DNA from 3 places in the Streptomyces sp. NPDC096311 genome. Region 1 is predicted to be linked to each of the others. Evidence: riboswitches for the same ligand, from Rfam matches in the RefSeq annotation. Region 1 holds a riboswitch; each other region holds the start of a gene.

Region 1 (7,695 bases):
AGGGGAGGAAGACACATGCCTGATGTGAGGCACTTCGAGACGATCGACGACATCGACCGGGAGGCCTGGGACGCGCTCGCGCCGGGCAGTTGCTTCTACCAGAGCCATGCCTGGCTGCGGGGGCAGGAGCGGCCCGAGTTCGCCACCCCGGGTTACCTCACGGTCGAGGCCGACGGCCAACTCCTCGCCGGGACGCCGTACTACGACTTCCCGGCAGAGAACGCACCGCCCCTGCCGGACGTGTCCGAAGGCCACGCCGTGCTCAGACTCGGTACCCGTACCGGCTACCACAACGAGTTTCTGCTGCCGAAGGACCCCGGAGCGGCAGGGGAGGCACTTGACGCCCTGGTCGCCGGTGCCGCCGAGAGGGCCGCGGCGCTCGGCTGCGACGCGCTGCTCTTCGACTTCCTCACCACCGACAGTCTGCGGCTGCTCGCGGGCCGGTTCGGGGTGCGGGCGCAGCTGCGCGCCGCCGAGGCCGTGGTGCACAACGACGGCGGCACCTTCGAGTCCTACCGTGAGCTGCTCGGCCGCAACGTCCGCAAGCGCGAGTACGAGATCCGGCGCTTCACGGACTCCGGGCTGCACGTGGAGACGGCCCCGCTGTCCGCGTGCGTCGACGAGTTCGCGCCACTGGTCGGCCAGACCATGGACCGGTACAACGCCTCCCTCGACCTGGCGGAGATCCACACGTTCCTCACCGTCCAGGCACACTGCCTGGACGACCTGAGCACCGTGTTCCGCTGCGTCGACGAGAAGGGGGAACTGGTCGGCGCCAGCCTGTGCTTCGCCTGGCGGGACACCTTCTACGCCCGGGTGGCCGGCTTCGACTACGAGCAGACGCGCAACGCCTACGAATACTTCAATGCCGTGTACTACGAACCGCTCCGCCACATGGAACGCAACGCGATGACCACGCTCCACCTCGGGCCCTCCGCCCTGAAGGCGAAGGTTCACCGGGGAGCCTCGCTGCACCCCCTGTGGGCGGCCGTCGTTCCCCTGCCGGCCACCGCGCCCGCCGGACTGCGACGGGACACGGTGGCGGACCAGGCTCTCGCCGACGCGGTCCGTGCGGAGGCGGGCGCCGGCATGAGCGAGCAGGAGTGGGACCTGACCCGGGTCACTTCCCTGTGAGGGAGGCCTCCGGGCCGTCGGGCTCGCGGACGGGCCACAGCACCGGGCAGAACTCCGGGTCGGAGTAGTCCGGTTGACCGGCGGGCGTCCTGCGGACCAGGAAGTCGTGTTTGTAGGGCTCCTGCCGGCCGTCGGACAGGGTGTGATCGCGGTAGGCGTTCGTCCCGTCCTGGAGATGGAACGAGATGGCCCGGCGTGGCCGCGGACTGCGGTTGGCGCCGCTGCCGTGGTAGAGAAGGCAGTGATGGAAGGTCATGTGTCCCTTGGGAATGTGCACCGGAACCTTCTCGACCACGGCGCCGTTTCGCTCCGCGTCTCCGTTCAGGAGATAGTCGCGCCCCACGTCCCGCGGATCACCGACCGGCCGGGCGGCGCCGTGCCGCTGCCGCCAGCGGTGGCTTCCGTTCACCATGGTGATCGTGCCCGACTCCTCGGTGCAGTCGTGGAACGGAATGAAGGCGGTGAGCATTTCGTCCGACGAGCAGGTGGGCCAGAAATACTTGTCGAAGTGCCAGGAGACAATGTTCGACTTCTCCTCGGCGATGGGCGGCTTGTAGATCAGCGTGGCCTGGAAGACGCGTATTCCAGGCGTCTGCGCCAAGCGGGCGGCCACCGCCCCGACGATGGGTTTCCTCAGGATTTTCCTCATCGTTTCGTCTTGGTAGTGGATGTAGTCGTTGTTGCGTTGGACATCTCCGTCGGCGGGGGTCCAGTCGGCCAGCCGGTCCGGCCGTGTCGGAAGTTCACGATCGCGCTGACCAGCGTAGTAGCGCTCGCTCGCGTCGGTCAGGGTGTCCACTTCGGCGTCGGTGAGCAGCTTCTCGGACAAATACCAGCCACGCTCCGAATAAAGCCGGACATCTTCCTCGGACGGGAGCAGTTCGACTTCCTCGGCGGTAAGTCCTGAATGGTCGTACATTCCGCGACTCCTGTTACCGTGAATGGGGTGCAACAGCGACATCCACTCGCACGCTAGCGGACCACGGTGCGCCATGCTAGCGTTGCCGTGATTTTTTTCATGAAGACTTGACCGGGGGTTGCGGTGGCCATATTCGACAAGGATATTCGAATCCTGATCGCGGACAACAAAGACTTCCGCAACATCTGGCTCGGAGAAACCTCGGCGCATTTCGGCGGACAGCTGACCAGTTTTCTCCTACCCTTGATCGCGGTCACCTACCTCCATGCCGACGGCACGGGCGTGGGACTCGTCTCGGCGGTGCAGTTCGTCCCCGTCGTGGTGCTCTCGCTGATCGCCGGTGTCATGGTCGACCGGTATCCGCCGCGCCGCACCCTCGTCACCGCGAGTGTCGCCCAGGGCGCCGCGCTTGCGGTGCTCGCCGCGTTCCAGGCGGCCGACGGGCTGAACTTCGGCCAACTTGTTGTCGCCGCCGCCGTGATCGGTGTCGCCACCGTCTTCTATGAAGTCGCCTACCAGTCCACGCTGCCCAGGCTCCTGCCGCTGAACTCCATCGCCGCGGCCAACGGCCTGCACCAGGCGACGTATTCGGTCAGCACCCTCGCCGGTCCCGCCGCGGCTGGCTTCCTCGTCGGCCAGTTGGGGGTGTCACCGACCCTGACGGTGGCCGCCGCGTGCGCCGCCGGTGCCGCCGTGAGCGGTCTGCTGCTGCGGGGTGTCAAGGCCCCCGAACAGCCACGTGAGTCGGCGCTGAAGGCGATCGGCTCCGGGCTCCGCTACACGTGGTCCCTGCGGCCGATCAGGGACCTGTGTGTTCAGGCCGGCCTGTCGAACCTGCACGAGAAGGCCTTCCTGACCGTCTTCCTGGTGTTCGCCGTCCGTGATCTCGACATGAGCGGCACCGTCGTGGGCGTGATCACCGGCATCGGCAGTGTGGGGGCCCTGATCGGCTCGCTCTGCGCCACCCGGCTCACCAGGCGGTGGGCCGTCGGCGGTGTGCTGGCCCTGGGTGCGGTGCTGGCCGCGGTCGGTCTGCTGCTCGTACCCGCCGTCAGCCGGGCCGGCGGGTACGTCGCCGTGCTCGCGTCGGTCGCCATGATGGTGAACGGCTTCGGTGTCGCACTGTTCAACGTGTTCGCCGTCAGCCTGCGACAGGCCATTCCGCCGGAGCACCAGATCGGCGCGGTGACCGCGAGCTACCGCCTTGTCGCCCTGGGAACGCTGCCCCTGGGAGCCCTCGTCGGGGGTGCCCTGGCCGACGCCCTGTCACCCGGCACGGCCCTGTGGGCCGTCGGGATCTCCTACCTCGTCGTCTCCTTCTGGCTCACGTTCTCCCCTCTCCGCGGGGCTCGCACGCTGGAGGAGGCACAGAAGCTCGGTCGTACGACGGACACGCCCGAGTCCCAGGACGCGGACCGGTCCCCTTCGGTCTGAGAGCGGGGCCGGGGAGCGAACTCACCTGGGTTCCGCCCCCGCTGACCCGCTGTTCACTCGGGATCGGCCACCTGGTGCGAGAGGAAGATCACGCCAGGTGGCGCGGTCTTGGCCCCGCACCCGACACGCGGTACGGTCGGTGCGATATCGATGACGGCAAGACGGAAGCCGGTGGGAAACCGGCACGGTCGCGCCACTGTGAACGAGAGGCTCCAGCCCGCTGGGACCCCTCGTGAGTCAGACCCGTAGCCGTCGTCCAGTGCACCACCGAGATGGGACGCGAACTCCCGAGGAGGTCCTGCCATGGCGCAGACCGTCGCCCAGCCGACAACCACCACCCCCGTCGTTCCCGCGAAGCTGCCGCTCAAGGTGATTGCTCCGTGGGCGGTCTTCTTCGGCATCCTGATGCTCGTCCTGCTGTACTTCGTCGGTGCCGAACAGGGCGCCACCTCCGTCGTCTCCGGCTCGGACGTCCACGAGTGGGTGCACGACGCCCGCCACCTTCTCGGCTTCCCCTGCCACTGACCGAGGGGACCCGCAGCACTGCCATGAACTCCGCAACGGTAAGAAATCTGCTCGTGCGGGGCATGCTGGCCGGCCTCGGTGCCGGCCTGCTCGCCCTGATTGCCGCCTACTTCCTCGGTGAGCCGAACGTCGACAGCGCGATCAGCTTCGAGGAAGCCCACTCCCACGAGCACGAGATGGAGATCGTCTCCCGCTCCCTGCAGTCCACCGCCGGTCTCGCCACCGGCGTCCTGGTCTACGGCGTCGCCTTCGGCGGTATCGCCGCGCTCGCCTTCGCCTTCGCGCTCGGCCGCGTCGGCCGCTTCAGCCCGCGGGCGACCGCACTGCTGCTGTCCGGCTGCGCGTTGCTGGCCGTGTACGTCGTGCCGTTCCTGAAGTATCCGGCCAACCCGCCGTCGGTCGGCAACCCCGACACCATCGGCAAGCGGACCACCCTGTACTTCCTGATGATGGTGCTCAGCGTGCTCCTCGCGATCGCCGCCACCATCCTGGGCAAGCGGCTGGCACCCAGGATCGGCACCTGGTACGCCACCGTTGGCGCGGTGGCCGCTTTCGCCGTCGTGATCGGTCTGGCGTACGCGTTCCTGCCGGTCATCAACGAGGTGCCGAAGGACTTCCCGGCCACCCTGCTGTGGCGGTTCCGTCTCTCCGCACTGGCCATCCAGACCGTCCTGTGGGGCGGATTCGGCCTGGTCTTCGGCGAGTTGGCCGAGCGGTTGCTGAATCCCGAGCCGGTGAAGGCCGCCGCGAGCGGACGGGTCGTTGTTCCCAGCTGACACGACCCACCACACGAGTGAGGCCCCCGGAACCATCCGGGGGCCTCTCGCGTTTTCCGGGGTCTCGTAAGTCCCCTGCCGTCGGGGTGTGTTCCGTGGAGGAAGTGGTCAACCAGTGGAGAATTGACGGGAGTTGTTAAAGGTTGGAAGAATCCAGCTCGCTTCGCCGCGTCTGCAGTAGGCGAAGCGACACGAGTGGCTTGGGCGGCATGCCTGCCGCCGGTTCTTGCGTCGGATCATCCGGTTCCGCCGTCCGCGTCGGTCACTCGCGCGTCATCACCTCCCACACTTTCGATTTCACCGAGGCTCATCTTGTCGCGTTCGCAACACTCCAGAACTCTGGCTGTGCTCGCCGCAACCGCATTCGCCACCTCCGCCGTGCCCCTGCTCGGCGCGGGGGTGGCCAGTGCCACGACCGCCGGGGCGTGCGAGTCCGCCACGGTCCAGTACCGCATCGTCGGCGCCGACGGAAACGTCGTGGGCGCCGACTGGACCTCGCAGGGCGGCTTCCACCAATGGGACACCGTTCCCGGGAGCGTCCAGGTCCGGCTGGCTCCCGGCCAGACCGTCGGGGAGGGCTGCAAGTACCCCGTGTCCCTCGCCGAATACACCACCGAGGGGCCGAACTGGTACGTCTCCGGACACCAGAGCCTCGTCGACAAGGCCACGGTCTACCTCACCGCCGACGACGTCGCGGGTACGAACGACGCGAAGCGGACCTGGCAGAAGCTCACCGTGAAGACGCCGGACTGCTACGGCCAGATCGACCTGTACGGCGATGACATCACCTACGACGGGAAGACGGGGGAGGGACACGGCCCCGTGCCCTACGAGCCCGACAACGTCGTCACCCCCTACCACCTCATAGCGGCGTGGAACGGGGGCGAACAGCCGTGCACCCCGGGCCCGTCGGGCTCGCCCACCCCGACGCCGTCGGAGTCGACCCCGGCCACTCCCGCCACCCCGGCCACCCCCACGACCCCCGCGGGCGGACAGCCTCCCGCCGAGGAGACGACCCCGCCTCCGACCAGCCCCAAGCCCTCCACCACGCCTCCCACGACGCCGGACGTGCCCCCGCTGGCGTCGACGCCGCCCGCCACCCCCGAGCCGTCGCCCAGCGACAGCGGGCCGCCGCTGGCGGAGACGGGTGCGAGCGTGCCGGTCGGCACCCTCGCTGGCGGCGCGGCCCTGGTGGTCGCCCTCGGTGCCGGGGCGGTGTACGCGTCTCGCCGCGCACGCCGCTCATGACCACGGCGCGAGGGGTCACCTGCGTGGCGTAACCCAGCCCGACAGCCCCGCCTCGGCGCCGTCAGGAAGCGAACTTCCTGACGGCGTCAGGGCTGACCGGGGTGAAGAAGTTGACGAGGTTGCCGTCGGGGTCGCGGAACAGCAGCGAACGGTTGCCCCAAGGCATGGTGGTGGGCTTGTTGACGAAGTCCTCCACGAAGCCGGTCAGGTTCTCGTACACGCCGTCCACGTCGTCGACGAGGAACTCGATGATCACGGAACGGTTGTCGGACGGACGGGCGGCGTCAGGCGCGAACAGCGGCACGGTGCGGATGCCGGCGATCGCGAGAGTGGCCGACGCCGTCCTGAGCTCGGCGAAGTCCTGGTGGGACCAGCTCGCCCGGGTGCCGGTCGCGCGCTCGTAGAAGTCGACGAGGCGTGCGACATCGCCCGTGATGACGCGGATCGAGACGAGGTTCACGATGATCTCCCGGTGGGTTCGGTGGGATGCGTAGGCACGTAGGCTAGGAGGGATAGCGGACACATTCCGCCCGGTATTGCTGGGACACTTCTGAACATGCCCAGGCCCACAGCTCGCGTGCTGACCCTGCTGGAGCTCCTGCAGTCGGGCGGCACCAGGACAGCCGCCGAACTCGCCGAGCGGCTGGACGTCGACGAACGCACCGTGCGCCGGTATGTGGACCACCTGGTCGACCTCGACGTGCCCGTCGAATCGGTGCGTGGCCGCTACGGCGGGTACCGGCTCGCCCCCGGCCACCGCATGCCTCCGCTCATGCTCGGCGACGACGAAGCGCTGGCCGTGCTGCTCGGCCTGATCGCCGGTCGCCGAGCCGGGCTGCCGACGAGCACGGGCACCGCCCAGGAGACGGCCACGGCCAAGATCCGGCGGGTCCTGCCCAAGCGCCTCGCCCGAAGACTCGACGCCGTGCTCGACTCCCTCGCCTTCACCGCTTCGCCCGACGAGACAGCCGCACCGCAGAGCGCGGTCCTGCTCTCGATCGCCGACGCGATCCGCCATCGCCGGCCGATCTCGATCCGGTACACCGCCGGAGACGGCCGGCACAGCGCCCGCACGGTGCACCCGTACGGGCTCGTCGTCCACTCGGGCCGGTGGTACGTAACCGGTGCGGAGCCCGAGAGCGGCGAGGACCGCACGTTCCGGCTCGACCGCATCGCCGACGCGAGGTCGCTGCCCGGCTCCTTCGAGCCGCCCGCGGGACTCGATCCGGCGCGGCGCGTTCTGTCGGGGTTCGCCGAGGCCCCGTACCGGCACGAAGTGATCCTGAGGATCCGGGGGACGGCCGAGCAGATCCGCGTCCGGCTTCCGGCGAGCGTCGCGATCGTCGAGGAGCAGCGGGCAGCGGGCCGTGCGGACGGTGATGGCGAGCTCTGGTCGCGTGTCCGGTTGCGTGTGGAACGGCTCGACTGGTTGCCTCCGGTGCTCGCGTCGCTCGATCTGCCCTTCGTCATCGAGCGACCTGACGAGCTCCGCGGTCTCGTCGTCGCGCTCGCCGACCGGCTGGTGAACTCCGCCCGGCGGCGCCCGCCCGACGTACGACCGGTGCCGTGAGCCCACCACCACGGCCGGCGCCGGTGGCGGTGCGGGGTCGTGCTGGTGTCACGCGGGCAGTGGCTGTTCGGCCCAGATGGTCTTGCCGG
Region 2 (7,695 bases), on a different contig from region 1:
GGTTCTGGAGAAGGCAGGCCGTGCGGCCGGTGAGGGCCTGGAGCATGTTCTCGGCCAACTCCGGGGTGCCGTAGGTCGCATAGGGGGCAACTCGGACCGGTCCGCCGAGGGCGCCCGCCATGTAGTGGATCAGGGGGAGTTCGGGGACGAGGGTCGAGACGGCCGTCGCGTGCGCGGCGTGGGTGTGGACGACTGCTCGCGCGTCGGTGGCGCGGTGGATCGCGAGGTGCATCGGCAGTTCGCTCGTCGCAGCGAGCGAACCGAGGACCTGCCGGCCCTCGAGGTCCACCCCGACGGCGTCTTCGGGCCTGAGCCGGTCGTAGGGCACTCCGGTCGGTGTGACCAGGACCGTGTCGCCGACCCGAACGGAGACGTTGCCCGACGTACCGACGACAAGCCCGTCGGCCACCGTCCGGCGGGCCGTCGCGACGAGCTCGCCCCACGCGGCCGCCACCTCCCGCTCGCACGCGCCCGGCCCGCTCTCCCCCACGTCCCGCACTTCCCGTGCGTCCCGCCGCTGCTCAGCCATGTGGCGATCCTGCCAGGCAGGGACGTCAACCCACTGTCGGTGAGGGCACTTTAGGGCGGAAGACAAGCGTCCGTAAGGGCACATAACAGCACATATCGCCCTCCGGGGGTGATTGGCTGGCGATCGACGGGCTCTCAACGATCTTCCCATAGCCTCTGGGGGATTTGTCACGCACGTCGCCATTCCGGGGGGAAACATGGCTCGTGACCACAAACCACTTCTTCGCCGTGCCCGCGTCCTCGCGGCGGCGGCCGCCGTGGCGGCGCTCACCGCCGCGGGGACCGTCCTCGCCGGGACCCCTGTCGCCGCAGCGGCCAAACCCAAGGGCCACGACGTTTCCTCGCACCAGAAGAACGTCGACTGGCAGAGCGCGAAGGCAAAGGGCGCCCGGTTCGTCTACGTGAAGGCGACCGAGTCCCACACGTATCGCAATCCGTACTTCGGCCGGCAGTACGACGGAGCGCGCGACGCGGGGATCCTGCGCGGCGCCTACCACTTCGCGGTGCCGGACAAGTCGTCCGGCGCCACCCAGGCCGCGTACTTCGTGCGCAACGGCGGCGCCTGGCGCGCGGACGGCTGGACGCTGCCGCCCGCGCTCGACATGGAGTACAACCCGTACGACAAGAAGCACAAGTGCTACGGCCTGAGCAAGGCCAGGATCGTGAGCTGGATCCAGGCGTTCAGTGACGAACTCGAACGGGAGACCGGCCGCCGTCCCGTCATCTACACGACCACCCACTGGTGGAACACCTGCACCGGCGGCAGCGGCGCCTTCGCCGCGAACCACGCCCTCTGGCTCGCCCGCTACGACTCGGCGGACACGGGCGCGTTGCCGGCCGGCTGGTCGACGTGGACGTTCTGGCAGTACGACAACAGCGGCACGCTCCCGGGTGACCAGAATCTCTTCAACGGATCCATGAGCCGGCTCAAGCAGTTCGCCGCGGGCTAGAGCCCTCGAGCAACCTCCGACGGAACCCGATATTCCGCCTCCGTTCGAACATCCGGTAAACCGTCGGGCCGCCCCTCCCGCACACTGGTCATCACAAGCGGAGGGGCGGTCCACCGTTTGATACACCCCAATGCCCGCCCCAGTTCATCTTCCGTTCACTCAGGTTGCCTACGGTCCACCTGCCACTGACGTCAAACAGAAGCCTGGGTAAATGGAACACATCACGCTCCTCCTCGGAATCGTGATCGTCACCGCTCTCGTGTTCGATTTCACGAACGGTTTCCACGACACTGCCAACGCGATGGCGACCACCATCTCGACCGGCGCTCTGAAGCCCAAGACGGCGGTGGCCATGTCCGCCGTGCTGAACCTCGTCGGCGCGTTCCTCTCCGTGGAGGTCGCCAAGACGATCTCCGGCGGGATCATCAACGAAGAGGGCATACGCGTCCAGGTGATCTTCGCGGCGCTCGTCGGCGCCATCCTCTGGAATCTGCTGACCTGGCTTCTGGGTCTGCCCTCCAGTTCCTCCCACGCACTGTTCGGCGGCCTGATCGGCGCCGCGGTCATGTCGGCCGGCTGGTCGTCGGTGAACGGCTCGACCGTCGTCACCAAGGTGCTGATCCCCGCGGTCGCCGCGCCCATCGTGGCCGGACTCGCCGCGACGCTGGCCACCCGGCTGACGTACCGGATCGGCAACCGCGCCGACGAGAAGGCGACCGCCAAGGGGTACCGCGCCGGCCAGATCGCCTCCGCCGGCCTGGTCTCCCTGGCGCACGGCACGAACGACGCCCAGAAGACGATGGGCATCATCACCCTCGCCCTGGTCACCGGCGGCGTCATCGCCCCGGGCTCGAACCCCCCGCTGTGGGTCATCGTCTCGGCCGGTACGGCCATCGCGCTCGGCACCTACCTGGGCGGCTGGCGCATCATCCGCACCCTGGGCAAGGGCCTCACGGACCTCGCGCCGCCGCAGGGCTTCGCCGCCCAGACCAGCGCCGCGACGGCCATCCTGGCCTCCTCCCACATCGGCTTCTCCCTCTCCACCACCCAGGTCTGCTCCGGCGCCGTGATGGGCTCGGGCCTCGGCCGCAAGGGCGGCGTGGTCCGCTGGTCGACCGCGACCCGGATGTTCGTCGCCTGGGGCCTGACCCTGCCGGCCGCCGGACTGGCCGGTGCCTGCGCCGAGTTCCTCACCAAGCAGGGCACCTGGGGCATCGTCCTCACCGGCGCGCTGCTCGTCGCCGGCGCCGGCACCATCTGGAAGCTCTCCCGCCGCCAGCCGGTCACCGTCGACAACGTCAACGACGTCCACACCGAGCCCGCGGGCGTCGTCACCGCCGCGGTCGCCGCCGTCACCCCGCCGCCCGCGGGCCCCGTCACCGCCGGCCTGTCCGGCGACCTGAAGACCACCATCCCGTCCCCGGACGCGGAGCCCACCCGCCCGGCCACGGTGTAAGGACAGAACAGCATGCACATCGACTGGGCAGCCCTCGGCTCCGTCTTCGGAGTCAGCCTCGTGACCACCGTCGGCCTCGTCGGCCTCTTCACCCTCGGCATCGTCGGACTCTCCAAGCGCGAGTCCGCGTCCGCCCAGGGCGGCTCCGCGGCCCTCGCGGTCACCGGCGCGTACGTCTGCTTCGCGGCGTGCGCCGCGGCGGTGGCGTACGGCATCTTCCTGATCGTCGGCAAGTAACCCAAAACGGGCGCCACTTCGCGTGGGGTGCGGGACGGATCACCGTCCCGCACCCCACCTGTATGTGGGCCTTCGCACACTCTCCCCGCGCAGGTCAACAGCAAGTTGACGGGTCTTCCAACCCGTGGTGGACTGCCGGAGCCAAGTACGGCGACAGAAGAGGAAGCCGGTGTGAATCCGGCGCGGTCCCGCCACTGTGACCGGGGAAGGAACTCCCCGGGAGCCAGGAACTCTCCCCGCCGGTCTCGTCGAACCAGGGCGCGGACACCCTGAGTGAGGACATAACGCCATGCGCGGCTGCCCAAGTGCCCCCCGAGCGACGGTTCCACCCGACCTGACGGTCGGCTGACCCCGTGCGTGCCGATCGCGTCTTCGCGTACGGCGCCGCCGCCGGCCTCCTCGGTGATCTGCTGCTCGGCGATCCTCGCCGGGGGCATCCGGTCGCCGCTTTCGGGCGGAGCGCGGCAGCCGTGGAGCGGGTGCTGTGGCGGGACCACCGCGGGTGGGGCGCGCTGCACACCGCCGTATGCGTGGGAGGTGCCGCCGGACTCGCCGCCGTCGCTTCCCGTGCCGTACGCCCCTCACGTGCCGCGTCCCTCGCGCTGACGGCCGCCGCCACCTGGGCCGTCGTCGGGGGCACCACACTCGGGCGGGAGGCCCGGGCGATCGGTGACGCCCTCGCGGACGGGGAGATCGAGATCGCCAGGGAGCGGCTGCCGCATCTGTGCGGGCGGGATCCCCAGGCCCTCGGCGCCGACGGCATCGCGCGCGCCGTCGTGGAGTCCGTCGCCGAGAACACCTCCGACGCCGTGGTGGGCGCCCTGGTGTGGGGCGCCGTGGCCGGAGTCCCGGGGCTCGTGGGCTTTCGGGCCGTCAACACCCTTGACGCCATGGTCGGTCACAGGTCGCCCAGGTACCGGCGGTACGGGTGGGCCTCGGCTCGGCTCGACGACGTCGCCGGGTGGCCGGGGGCTCGTCTCACCGCCGTGCTCGCCGCCCTCGCGGGTGACAGTCCACGAGGGGCCCTGCGGGCCTGGCGCGCCGACGCTGTCAAGCATCCGAGCCCCAACGCCGGGCCCGTGGAGGCGTCGTTCGCGGGGGCGCTCGGGGTGCGCCTGGGCGGCACCCTCTCCTACGGCGGGCGCGTCGAGCACCGGCCCGAACTCAACGGCGCCGGGCGCGCCGTGCACGTCGACGACATCGAGCGGGCCGTACGGCTGTCACGCCGTGTCGGCTGGCTCACCCTCGGCGTGAGCGCCGGCGGGCGGCTGCTCGTACAGAGGCTTCTCAGGAAGGGGCGTACGTCATGAGCGGCGGGCTGCTCGTCGCCGGGACCACCTCCGACGCGGGCAAGAGTGTCGTGACCGCCGGGATCTGCCGATGGCTGGTGCGCCACGGCGTCAAGGTCGCGCCCTTCAAGGCGCAGAACATGTCCCTGAACTCGTTCGTGACGCGCGAGGGCGCCGAGATCGGGCGCGCGCAGGCCATGCAGGCACAGGCCGCCCGGGTGGAGCCGACCGCGCTCATGAACCCCGTGCTGCTCAAGCCGGGCAGCGACCGGAGCAGTCAGGTCGTCCTCATGGGCAGGCCCGTGGGTGAGATGACGGCCCGTGGCTACCACGGCGGGCGCCAGGAAGCCCTCCTCACCACCGTGCTGGACTGTCTCGCCGAGTTGCGGGGCACGTATGACGCGGTGATCTGTGAGGGGGCCGGCAGTCCTGCCGAGATCAATCTGCGGCGGACCGACATCGTGAACATGGGGATCGCGCGCAATGCGCGGCTACCCGTGCTCGTCGTCGGCGACATCGACCGCGGGGGTGTGTTCGCCTCGTTCTTCGGGACGGTCGCGCTGCTGTCGCGCGAGGACCAGGAGTTCGTCGCCGGGTTCCTCGTCAACAAGTTCAGGGGGGACGTCTCCCTGCTGGAGCCGGGGCTCGACATGCTCCACGGCCTCACCGGGCGGCGTACGTACGGCGTCCTGCCGTTCCGGCACGGCCTCGGCATCGACGAGGAGGACGGGCTGCGGGTGTCGTTGCGGGGAGCGGTCCGGGAGTCCCAGGTGACCTCCCCCGTCGGCGAGGACGTACTGCGCGTCGCCGTCTGCGCGATCCCGCTGATGTCCAACTTCACGGACGTGGACGCGCTGGCCGCCGAGCCGGGTGTCGTCGTGCGGTTCGTGGACCGGGCCGAGGAGCTGGCCGACGCCGACCTCGTCGTCGTCCCCGGGACCCGGGGGACGGTGAAGGCGCTGGAGTGGCTGCGCGAGCGAGGACTCGCGGACGCCCTCCTGCGCAGAGCCGCCGAAGGGCGGCCCGTGCTGGGCATCTGCGGCGGATTCCAGGTCCTCGGCGAGCACATCGAGGACGAGGTCGAGTCGCGCGCCGGTCATGTCGACGGGCTCGGACTCCTGCCGGTCCGCGTGCGGTTCGCACGCGAGAAGACCCTGACCCGGCCCGTCGGGGAGGCGCTCGGCGAGCACGTCGAGGGCTACGAGATCCATCACGGCGTCGCCGAGGTGACGGGCGGTGAACCGTTCCTGGACGGGTGCCGGGTCGGCGCCGTCTGGGGCACGCACTGGCACGGCTCGCTGGAGTCGGACGGCTTCCGGCGCGCCTTCCTGCGCGAGGTGGCGGCCGCCGCGGGCCGTCGTTTCGTGCCGGCCGCCGACACGTCGTTCGCGGCGCTGCGCGAGGAGCAGCTCGACCGGCTCGGCGATCTGATCGAGGAACACGCGGACACGGACGCGCTGTGGCGGCTCATCGAGTCGGGCGCGCCGCAAGGACTGCCTTTCATTCCACCGGGAGCGCCCGCATGAGCACAGTGTTGTTGTTGTCGACCGCCGACACCGATCTGCTGGCGGCGCGTGCCTCCGGCGCCCCGTACCGGATCGGCAACCCCACCCGGGTGGACGTCGAGGGCGAACTGCCGTCCCTCGTCGAGGGCGCGGACATCGCCGTCGTACGACTCCTGGGCGGCAAGCGTGCCTGGGAGGAGGGCCTGCGGAAGCTGAAGGCCTCGGGCATCCCCACCGTGCTGCTCGGCGGGGAGTCCGTACCCGACGCCGAACTGATGGCGGAGTCGTCGGTGCCCGCCGGTGTCGTCGCCGAGGCGCTGCGCTACCTGGTCGAGGGCGGCCCGGACAACCTCACCGAGCTGGCCCGGTTCCTCTCCGACACCGTGCTGCTGACGGGTGAGGGCTTCGAGGAGCCGCGGAAGATGCCGGAGTACGGCGTCCACGGCGAGCGCGCGTTCGTCGAGGGCCGGCCGACCGTCGGCGTGCTCTTCTACCGGGCCCACCAGCTGTCCGGCAACACCGCGTTCGTGGACACGCTGTGCGACGCGATCGAGGCGCGCGGCGCCAACGCGCTGGCCGTGTACTGCGGTTCGCTGCGCGGCGCGGACGCGGGCCTGTACGAGATCCTCGGCACGGCGGACGCGCTGGTCGCCACCGTGCTCGCGGCGGGCGGCACGCACGCCTCGGAGGCGTCCGCGGGCGGCGACGAGGAGGCCTGGGACATCGGCGCGCTCGCCGACCTGAACGTCCCCGTGCTGCAAGGGCTCTGCCTGACCTCGTCCAGGAGTGCCTGGGACGCGTCGGACGCCGCCCTCTCCCCCATGGACGCGGCGATGCAGGTCGCGATCCCCGAATTCGACGGCCGTCTGATCACCGTCCCCTTCTCCTTCAAGGAGCAGGGGCCCGACGAGGTGCCGGTCTACGTCGCCGACCCCGAGCGGGCCGCGCGCGTCGCCGGAATCGCCGTACGGCACGCCCGGCTGAAGCACAAGCCGAACGCCGACAAGAAGCTGGCGCTCGTCTTCACCGCCTATCCGACCAAGCACTCCCGCGTCGGCAACGCGGTCGGCCTCGACACGCCCGCCTCGGCGGTACGGGTGCTCGACGCGCTGCGGGACGCCGGGTATGTCGTCGAGGGACACCCCGACAACGGCGACGAGTTGATCCACCGGCTCATCAACGCCGGTGGCCACGACGTCGAATGGCTCACGGAGGAGCAGCTGGCCGCCGCGCCCGCACGGGTGCCGCTGGCCGACTACCGGGCCTGGTTCGACAGGCTGGACCCGGATCTCAGGCGCGGCATGCTGGACGCGTGGGGCGAGCCGCCGGGCAGCCTGTACGTGGACGGCGACGACATCGTCCTGGCGTCCCTCCAGTTCGGGAACGTCGTCGTGATGATCCAGCCGCCGCGCGGCTTCGGCGAGAACCCGATCGCGATCTACCACGACCCGGACATGCCGCCCTCGCACCACTACCTGGCCGCGTACCGCTGGCTCGAAAACAGCTTCGGCGCCGACGCCGTCGTGCACATGGGCAAGCACGGCACGATGGAGTGGCTGCCGGGCAAGGGTCTCGGGCTCAGCGGCGGCTGCGCGCCGGACGCCGTCCTCGGTGAACTCCCGCTCGTCTACCCCTTCATCGTCAACGACCCCGGCGAGGGCACCCAGGCCAAGCGGCGCGGCCACGCCACGGTCGTCGACCACCTCGTACCGCCGATGGCCCGCGCCGAC
Region 3 (7,695 bases), on a different contig from region 1:
AGCAGGCGCTGAAGGGCGATACGGGTCTCCAGCCGGGCGAGGTGCGCGGCGATGCAGTAGTGCGGGCCGTGCGCGAAGGCCAGCTGGAGACGCGCGTTCTCGCGGCGGACGTCGAACCGATCGGGATCGGGGAAGACGGCCGGGTCGCGGTTGGCGCCGGCCAGAGAGACGGTGACCAGTTCACCCCGACGGATCGTGGCCGGGCCGAGGACGGTGTCACGGGTGGCGTACCGGTCCACGACCGCCGCTCCGGGTTCGAGGCGCAGCGATTCCTCGATCGCGCCGTCCAGCAGGCCGTCGTCGTCACGGACGAGGGCAAGTTGGCCGGGGTGTCGCAGCAGGTGCAGCAGCGCGTTGGTGATCATCGCCTCGGTGGTCTCTATCCCGCCGAACATCAGCACCGCGGCGTTGGACGCCACTTCGGGCAGCGCCAGCCGCTCCGCGGCCGAGCCGAGGACCGACGCCGCGCCCCGGTCGGCGACGGTGGCTTCGACGGCGGACCTCAGCCGCGCGTACGCCTCGGCGCCCGCGGGTGCCGCCGCGTGTCCCGCGGTGATGTCCGAGACCGACCGCACGATGGAGTCGTACCAGGAGAGCACCGTGTCCGCGCTGGTGCCGACCAGCCCGAGCGCCTCGGTCACGACGGCGACGGCGAGCGGGCCGGCGAAGGCACGCCGCAGTTCGACGGCGCCCGCCGGTTGCAGCGCGGTGATGAGCCGGTCGGTCTCCCGCTCGATGAACGAGGCGAAGCCCTCGCGTACTTCCCTGGGGCGGAAGGGAGCGGTGAAGGGCTCCCGGTGGCGGGCGTGCTCGTCACCGTCCAGGGACAGCATGCTCGGGCCGACGACCTGTGCGGTGGAGAACCGGGGGTCGTCGACGGTGAAGGTCGCGGCGTCCCGCATCACGTTCAGCGCGAGATCACGGCGGGTCACCAGCCAGCCGTCCAGCTCGGGCAGCCAGGAAACGGGCTCGTAGGCACGGAGTCGCGCCAGGCGCGGATGCGGATCCGCGGCGAGTTCGGCGAGCGTGGTCGCGGCACCGAGCGGGAAGGAGCCGACGGCGCTCATCGCAAGCCTTGGCCGGGCACAGGGAATTGGATCACAGCCAAGGCTAACAATCGTGCTGAAGCCGCGGCTGACGGGGGCGTGATAATTTGCCGAGGCCAGTCAAGGGAATCCGGTGCGAATCCGGAGCTGACGCGCAGCGGTAAGGGTGACGGGCGGGGCAACACGAAGCCACTGGACGGCGGTCATACGTGACCGGAGTCCGGGAAGGCGCCTCGTCCGGCCGATCCCGAGTCCGAAGACCTGCTGGCGGACCGTACGAACGGGCCCCGCGCCTGGGCCCTCGACGCCAGAGGATGTCCCGTGCCCGTTGCGCCCCCAGCCCGCCGCTGTGCCCTGCTCCTTTCCGGAGCCCTGTTGCTGACCGCTTGTGGCAGCGGCTCGTCCGCCGACGGAGACGAGTCCCCGAAATCCACCGGTGCGGTGTCGCTCGACAACTGCGGCCGGAAGGTCACGATCGCCTCCGCGCCGAAGCGGGCCGTGTCCCTGAACCAGGGCAGCACGGAGATCATGCTGTCCCTCGGCCTCGCCGACCGCATGGTGGGCACCGCCACCTGGACCGACCCGGTCATGAAGGGCCTGGAGAAGGCCAACGGGAAGGTGCCGCGGCTCGCGGACGACGCCCCCTCCTTCGAGAAGGTCCTCGACGCCGAACCCGACTTCGTCGCCGCCTCCTTCGCCTCCACACTGGCCAAGGGCGGTGTGGCTCCGCGCGAGAAGTTCGAGGAGCTGGGTGTGCCCACGTACCTCTCGCCCGCCGACTGCGAGGGCAAGGACAACAGCGGTGACGGCGATGGCGTGCGCACCGGGCCGCTGACCATGGAGGCGGTCTACGGCGAAGTACGCGACCTGGCCGCGGTCTTCGGCGTCGAGGAGCGCGGCGCCACACTCGTCGCGGACCTGAAGGCACGGGTGGCGAAGGCCACTGACGGGATCGACGCGTCCGGCACCACGGTCCTCTACTGGTTCGCCAACCAGGAAGCCCCGTACATGGCGGGCTGCTGCGGCGCCCCCGGCATCATCACCCACACCCTCGGCGCGAAGAACGTCTTCGCCGACACCAAGCAGGAATGGCCCCAGATCAACTGGGAGACCGTCGCCGACCGCGACCCCGACGTCCTGGTCATCGGTGACCTCACCCGCAGGTCGCAGACCGCCGAGACCGCCGCGAAGAAGATCGAGTTCCTGGAGACCAATCCGGCCACCAAGAGCATGGACGCGGTGAAGAACAAGCGGTACGTGCAGCTCAGCGGGCAGGCGATGAATCCGACCATCCGCACGGTCGAAGGTGTCGAGAAGGTGGCCGCGGCGCTGCGCGAGTACGGGCTCGCCGGGTGACCACCGCCGCCATGACCTCCACCGTGATGCGTGCGGCGGCCGGGCTCGCCGTGCTCGTCGCGTCCGTGGCGGTGGCCATCACCATCGGCCCCGCGGACATAGGCGTCGGGGAGGTCTGGTCCGCGGTGGCCTCCCACCTCGGTGGCCGGACCTCGGAGCTGTCCCCCATCCGCGACGGCATCGTGTGGAACCTGCGGTTGCCCCGCACCCTGCTCGCCGCGGTCTGCGGCGCCGGGCTCGCGGTGTGCGGGGCGGTCATGCAGTCCTTGCTGCGCAACCCGCTCGCCGACCCGTTCGTCCTCGGCGTCTCCTCCGGGGCCTCGACGGGGGCCGTCGTGGTCGTCGTGCTGGGCGCCGGCGGTGGAGCGCTGTCCGTCTCCGGGGGCGCGTTCGTGGGCGCGCTGTGCTCCTTCGCCCTGGTGCTGCTGCTCAGCCACACCCTCGGCGGCACGACCGATCGGGTGGTGCTCGCCGGGGTCGCCGCCATGCAGCTGTTCTCCGCGCTCACCTCCTTCGTCGTGATGACGGCGGCCGACGCCGAGACCACCCGGGGCGTTCTGTTCTGGCTGCTGGGCTCGCTCGGCGGAGCGGACTGGACCGACGTATGGCTGTGCGCGGCCGTCCCCGCGATCGTCCTGCTGGTCTGCCTCGGACACGCGCGCACACTCGACGCCTTCGCGTTCGGACCGGAAGCGGCGGCCTCCCTCGGCGTCTCCGTGGCCCGTACCCGGCTGGTGCTCCTGTGCGGCACGGCGCTGCTGACCGCCGCGCTCGTCAGCGTGGCCGGCGCGATCGGCTTCGTGGGCCTCGTCCTGCCGCACGCCGCACGCGCCCTCGGCGGCCCCGGACACGCCCGGCTGCTGCCGGTGACCGCCCTCACCGGGGCGGTCTTCCTGGTCTGGGCCGACACCGTGGCCCGTACCGCACTCGACCCGCAGGAGGTGCCCGTGGGTGTGGTCACCTCGCTGATCGGCGTGCCCGGCTTCGTGCTGATCCTGTACCGCACCCGAAGGGTGAACCGATGACGCTCGGCGCCGACCGTGTCTCCCGCACCGCCGCCGGCCGGCTGATCCTGGACGGCGTCGACCTCACACCACTGCCTGGATCCCTCACCGGTCTGCTCGGCCCCAACGGCTCCGGCAAGTCCACCCTGCTGCGTCTGCTCGCCGGTGTCCTCACTCCCGCCTCCGGCGTCGTCACCCTCGACGGGCACCCGCTCGGCGACCTCGGCCGCCGGGCCGTCGCCCGCCGCGTCGCCGTCGTCGAACAGCAGGTCGACACCCAGCTCGACCTGACCGTGCTCGACGTCGTACGTCTCGGCCGCATCCCCCACCGACGCGCCTGGTCGCCCTCGACTCCGGCCGACGAGAAGGCCGTTCGCACCGCGCTGGAGCGTACGGGCCTGACCGACAAGGCCGACCGCTCCTGGCACACGCTCTCGGGCGGCGAGCGCCAACGCGTCCACATCGCCCGGGCGCTCGCGCAGGAACCACGCGAACTCCTCCTCGACGAACCCACCAACCACCTCGACATCCAGCACCAGCTCGACCTGCTGGCCCTGATCGCGGAACTCCGCGTCACCAGCGTCGTCGCCCTGCACGACCTCAACCTCGCGGCCATGTACTGCGACCGGATCGTCGTCCTCGCGCAGGGCCGGGTCGTCGCCTGCGGTACTCCGGCGGAGACGCTCACCGAGGCCCTGATCGCCGACGTCTACGGCGTACGCGCCACCGTCACCAGAACGGGCGAAGGCCCCGGCGACCATCCCCACATACGGTTTCTGGGAACACTCCCCGACCGCTGAGGAACCTGCCGCGCCCACTCGGCGCGGCCCGACTCGTCATCTCGCCAGCGGCGACCATCCCGGCCGGAGGAGTTCATGGACGTCGGTACCACCGTCTATCAGGGCGACACGGCGCTCGGCGTCGTCGAGGAGTTCGTGCATCTGCGGCTGGTGTCGTCGCGCGAACGTTCGCCCGAGCGGGACGAAGAAGTCGCCTCCGAGATGCGGCAGCGGATCGCGGACGAGGTGCGCCGGCCGGGGTTCCTGGCGGTGACCGCCCGCATCGGCAGTCGGCTGTGCGGCTTCGGCACCGCCGTACGCTCCGCGGATCCCGCCCCGGAACATCCGGCACTGGGGGCCCGGCGGTCGCAGGAGTGGCTCGCGGGTGCCGTACGGATCACCGATCTCGTGGTGGCGCCCGCGGCGCGCGGCCGTGGCGCCGGCACCGGGCTCCTCGACGTACTTCTGCTGCCCGCCATGGACGACCGGGCCTGGGCGGTGACCGACCATCAGGACACCGCGGCGCTGAACTTCTTCCGCTGCCGGGGCTGGCACCAGACCGTGTACCCGCAGCCCGGGGCGCGCCCCGCCCCGATCGTCCTCCTCGCTCCGCGGCACCCGGCCCTGTCCGAAATCCGTGTGCTGCCGTAGTACGAACCCGGCCTGTTGATCAAGACCACCCCTGGGAGGTCAAGGTCACAACCTCTGCGAGGTCAAGGTCACAGCCGCGTCCTCTGCTGCTCACCTGCGTATTTGGCCTAGCATCCGAGCATGACGGTCCTGCCTGACGACGGGCTCTCGCTGGCCGCCGAGTTCCCTGACGCGACCCATGAGCAGTGGCAACGCCTCGTTGAAGGCGTCCTGCGCAAGTCGGGCAAGGAAGTCTCGGGCGCGGCAGCGGAAGAAGCCCTGTCCACCACGCTGGAGGACGGGCTGCGCGCCCGCCCCCTGTACACCGCGGACGACTCCGCGCCCGATCCCGGCCTGCCCGGTTTCGCTCCCTTCGTACGAGGCGGACGCCCCGAGGGCAACACCCTCGGCGGCTGGGACGTACGGCAGCAGCACACGGCCGCCGACGGCGCGGCGGTCCTGGCGGACCTGGAGAACGGCGTCACCTCGCTCTGGCTGGTCGCCGGTGCGGGCGGCATTCCGGTGTCCTCGCTCGGCCGGGTCCTCGACGGCGTCTATCTCGACCTGGCGCCCGTCGTCCTCGACGCGGGACGTGAAGTCGAGCCCGCCGCACGCGAGTTGCTACGGCTCTACCAGGAGCGTGGGGTCGCCACGGAGGCGGCGCGCGGCAACCTGGGAGCCGACCCGCTGGGCCACGAGGCCCGTACGGGAGACGGCGGGTTCGACTTCGCGCCCGTCGCCGCTCTCGCGGGGCTGTGCGCCGAGGAGTACCCGGGGCTGCGGGCGCTGACCGTGGACGCGCTGCCGTACCACGAGGCCGGCGGCTCGGCGGCGCAGGAGCTGGGCAGTTCCCTTGCGACCGGCGTCGCCTATCTGCGGGAGCTGACCGAGGCGGGTCTGACCGTCCAACAGGCCGTCGCCCAGCTGGAGTTCCGGTACGCGGCCACCGCCGACCAGTTCCTGACCATCGCCAAGTTGCGGGCGGCGCGCCGGCTCTGGGCACGGGTGACCGAGGTCTGCGGGGCCCCGGGCGGGCAGGTTCAGCACGCGGTGACCTCGCCGGTGATGATGTCCCGCCGCGATCCGTGGGTGAACATGCTGCGCACGACGGTCGCGACGCTGGCCGCCGGAGTGGGCGGCGCCGACGCCGTCACCGTGCTGCCCTTCGACCACGCCCTGGGTCTGCCGGACGCGTTCGCCCGGCGGATCGCCCGCAACACCTCGACGATCCTGGTCGAGGAGTCGCATCTGTCCCGGGTGATCGACCCGGCGGGCGGCTCCTGGTACGTGGAGCGGCTCACGGACGAACTCGCCCACGCGGGCTGGGAGTTCTTCCAGTGGATCGAGCGGGAGGGTGGCCAGGCGGCGGCCCTGCGCTCCGGGCGGCTCGGTCAGGACCTCGCCCACACCTGGGAGGCGCGCAGCGCGAAGCTCGCCAAGCGGCGCGAACCCGTCACCGGGGTCAGCGAGTTCCCGAACCTCGCCGAACGACTCGTAGAACGTGATCCCGCCCCCGTACCGCCGTCCGGCGGGCTGCCGCGGGTGCGGCGCGACGAGGCGTTCGAGGCGCTGCGGGCCCGCTCCGACGCCCACCTGGCGGCGACCGGTTCCCGGCCGCGGATCTTCCTGGCCGCCCTCGGCCCGGCCGCCGCGCACACCGCCCGCCTCACCTTCGCCTCGAACCTGTTCCAGGCGGGTGGCATCGAGCCCGTCACCGAGGGCGCCTTCGAGGACAGCGGTGCCACCGAGGTCTGTCTGTGCTCCAGCGACACGCTGTACGAGGAGCGGGCCGCGGAGGTCGCCGGGGAGCTGAAGGCGACGGGCGCCGGGCACGTGTTCCTCGCGGGCCGTCCCGGGCAGTACCCGGATGTCGATGCCTATGTCTTCGCGGGGTGCGACGCCGTCGCCGTGCTCTCCGCCACCCTCGACCGTATGGGAGTGTCCTGATGGCAGCGAGGGGAATCCCCGACTTCTCCGGGATCGAGCTGGGGGTCCCGAAGGCCGACGGCGGGAGCGACGAGTGGCGCAGCGCCGTCAAGAAGGCCACGGGCGGGGCCGGTCTCCTGTGGGAGACCCCGGAGGGCATCGCGGTCGAGCCGCTGTACACCGGGCAGGACCTGGAGGGCCTGGACTTCCTCGGCACCTACCCGGGCATCGCCCCCTATCTGCGCGGCCCGTACCCGACGATGTACGTCAACCAGCCCTGGACGATCCGTCAGTACGCGGGCTTCTCCACGGCCGAGGAGTCCAACGCCTTCTACCGGCGTAATCTCGCGGCCGGCCAGAAGGGCCTGTCCGTCGCCTTCGACCTGCCCACCCACCGCGGCTACGACAGTGACCACCCGCGCGTGACCGGTGACGTCGGCATGGCGGGCGTGGCGATCGACTCGATCTACGACATGCGCCAGCTCTTCGACGGCATCCCGCTGGACAGGATGACCGTGTCGATGACCATGAACGGTGCGGTACTGCCCGTCCTCGCGCTCTACATCGTGGCCGCCGAGGAACAGGGCGTACCGCCCGAGAAGCTGGCCGGGACCATCCAGAACGACATCCTCAAGGAGTTCATGGTCCGCAACACCTACATCTATCCGCCGAAGCCGTCGATGCGGATCATCTCCGACATCTTCGCCTTCACCTCGCAGCGGATGCCGCGCTACAACTCCATCTCCATCTCCGGCTACCACATCCAGGAGGCAGGCGCGACGGCCGACCTGGAGCTGGCGTACACGCTGGCCGACGGAGTGGAGTACATCCGGGCGGGGCGGGAGGCGGGGATGGACGTGGACGCGTTCGCGCCCCGGCTCTCCTTCTTCTGGGCGATCGGCATGAACTTCTTCATGGAGATCGCCAAGATGCGGGCGGCGCGGCTGCTGTGGG

The links. A riboswitch is a leader RNA that binds a small molecule or an ion and turns the genes downstream of it on or off. The one in region 1 is predicted to bind cobalamin.
Region 2: it holds a riboswitch for cobalamin, as region 1 does, so the genes downstream of both, ACIRA5_RS21330 (cobalamin biosynthesis protein) here and ACIRA5_RS38935 (CbtB-domain containing protein) in region 1, are expected to answer to the same signal.
Region 3: it holds a riboswitch for cobalamin, as region 1 does, so the genes downstream of both, ACIRA5_RS19935 (ABC transporter substrate-binding protein) here and ACIRA5_RS38935 (CbtB-domain containing protein) in region 1, are expected to answer to the same signal.

The regions. Positions count from the first base shown of each region.
Region 1 is NZ_JBIWFN010000019.1:150,792-158,486, reverse strand. Features, by position in the region: gene ACIRA5_RS38950 (hypothetical protein) at 16-1,134, shown strand; gene ACIRA5_RS38945 (phytanoyl-CoA dioxygenase family protein) at 1,121-2,053, opposite strand; gene ACIRA5_RS38940 (MFS transporter) at 2,177-3,487, shown strand; cobalamin riboswitch at 3,608-3,756, shown strand; gene ACIRA5_RS38935 (CbtB-domain containing protein) at 3,791-4,012, shown strand; gene ACIRA5_RS38930 (CbtA family protein) at 4,036-4,788, shown strand; gene ACIRA5_RS38925 (hypothetical protein) at 5,134-6,036, shown strand; gene ACIRA5_RS38920 (VOC family protein) at 6,098-6,496, opposite strand; gene ACIRA5_RS38915 (helix-turn-helix transcriptional regulator) at 6,593-7,606, shown strand; gene ACIRA5_RS38910 (SpoIIE family protein phosphatase) at 7,655-7,695, opposite strand, start outside.
Region 2 is NZ_JBIWFN010000008.1:65,488-73,182, forward strand. Features, by position in the region: gene ACIRA5_RS21310 (class II aldolase/adducin family protein) at 1-529, opposite strand, end outside; gene ACIRA5_RS21315 (lysozyme) at 726-1,478, shown strand; gene ACIRA5_RS21320 (anion permease) at 1,690-2,934, shown strand; gene ACIRA5_RS21325 (hypothetical protein) at 2,947-3,171, shown strand; cobalamin riboswitch at 3,283-3,425, shown strand; gene ACIRA5_RS21330 (cobalamin biosynthesis protein) at 3,525-4,481, shown strand; gene ACIRA5_RS21335 (cobyric acid synthase) at 4,478-5,986, shown strand; gene cobN (cobaltochelatase subunit CobN) at 5,983-7,695, shown strand, end outside.
Region 3 is NZ_JBIWFN010000007.1:241,412-249,106, forward strand. Features, by position in the region: gene ACIRA5_RS19930 (cytochrome P450) at 1-1,067, opposite strand, end outside; cobalamin riboswitch at 1,147-1,330, shown strand; gene ACIRA5_RS19935 (ABC transporter substrate-binding protein) at 1,368-2,402, shown strand; gene ACIRA5_RS19940 (FecCD family ABC transporter permease) at 2,414-3,427, shown strand; gene ACIRA5_RS19945 (ABC transporter ATP-binding protein) at 3,424-4,206, shown strand; gene ACIRA5_RS19950 (GNAT family N-acetyltransferase) at 4,282-4,836, shown strand; gene ACIRA5_RS19955 (methylmalonyl-CoA mutase family protein) at 4,957-6,762, shown strand; gene scpA (methylmalonyl-CoA mutase) at 6,762-7,695, shown strand, end outside.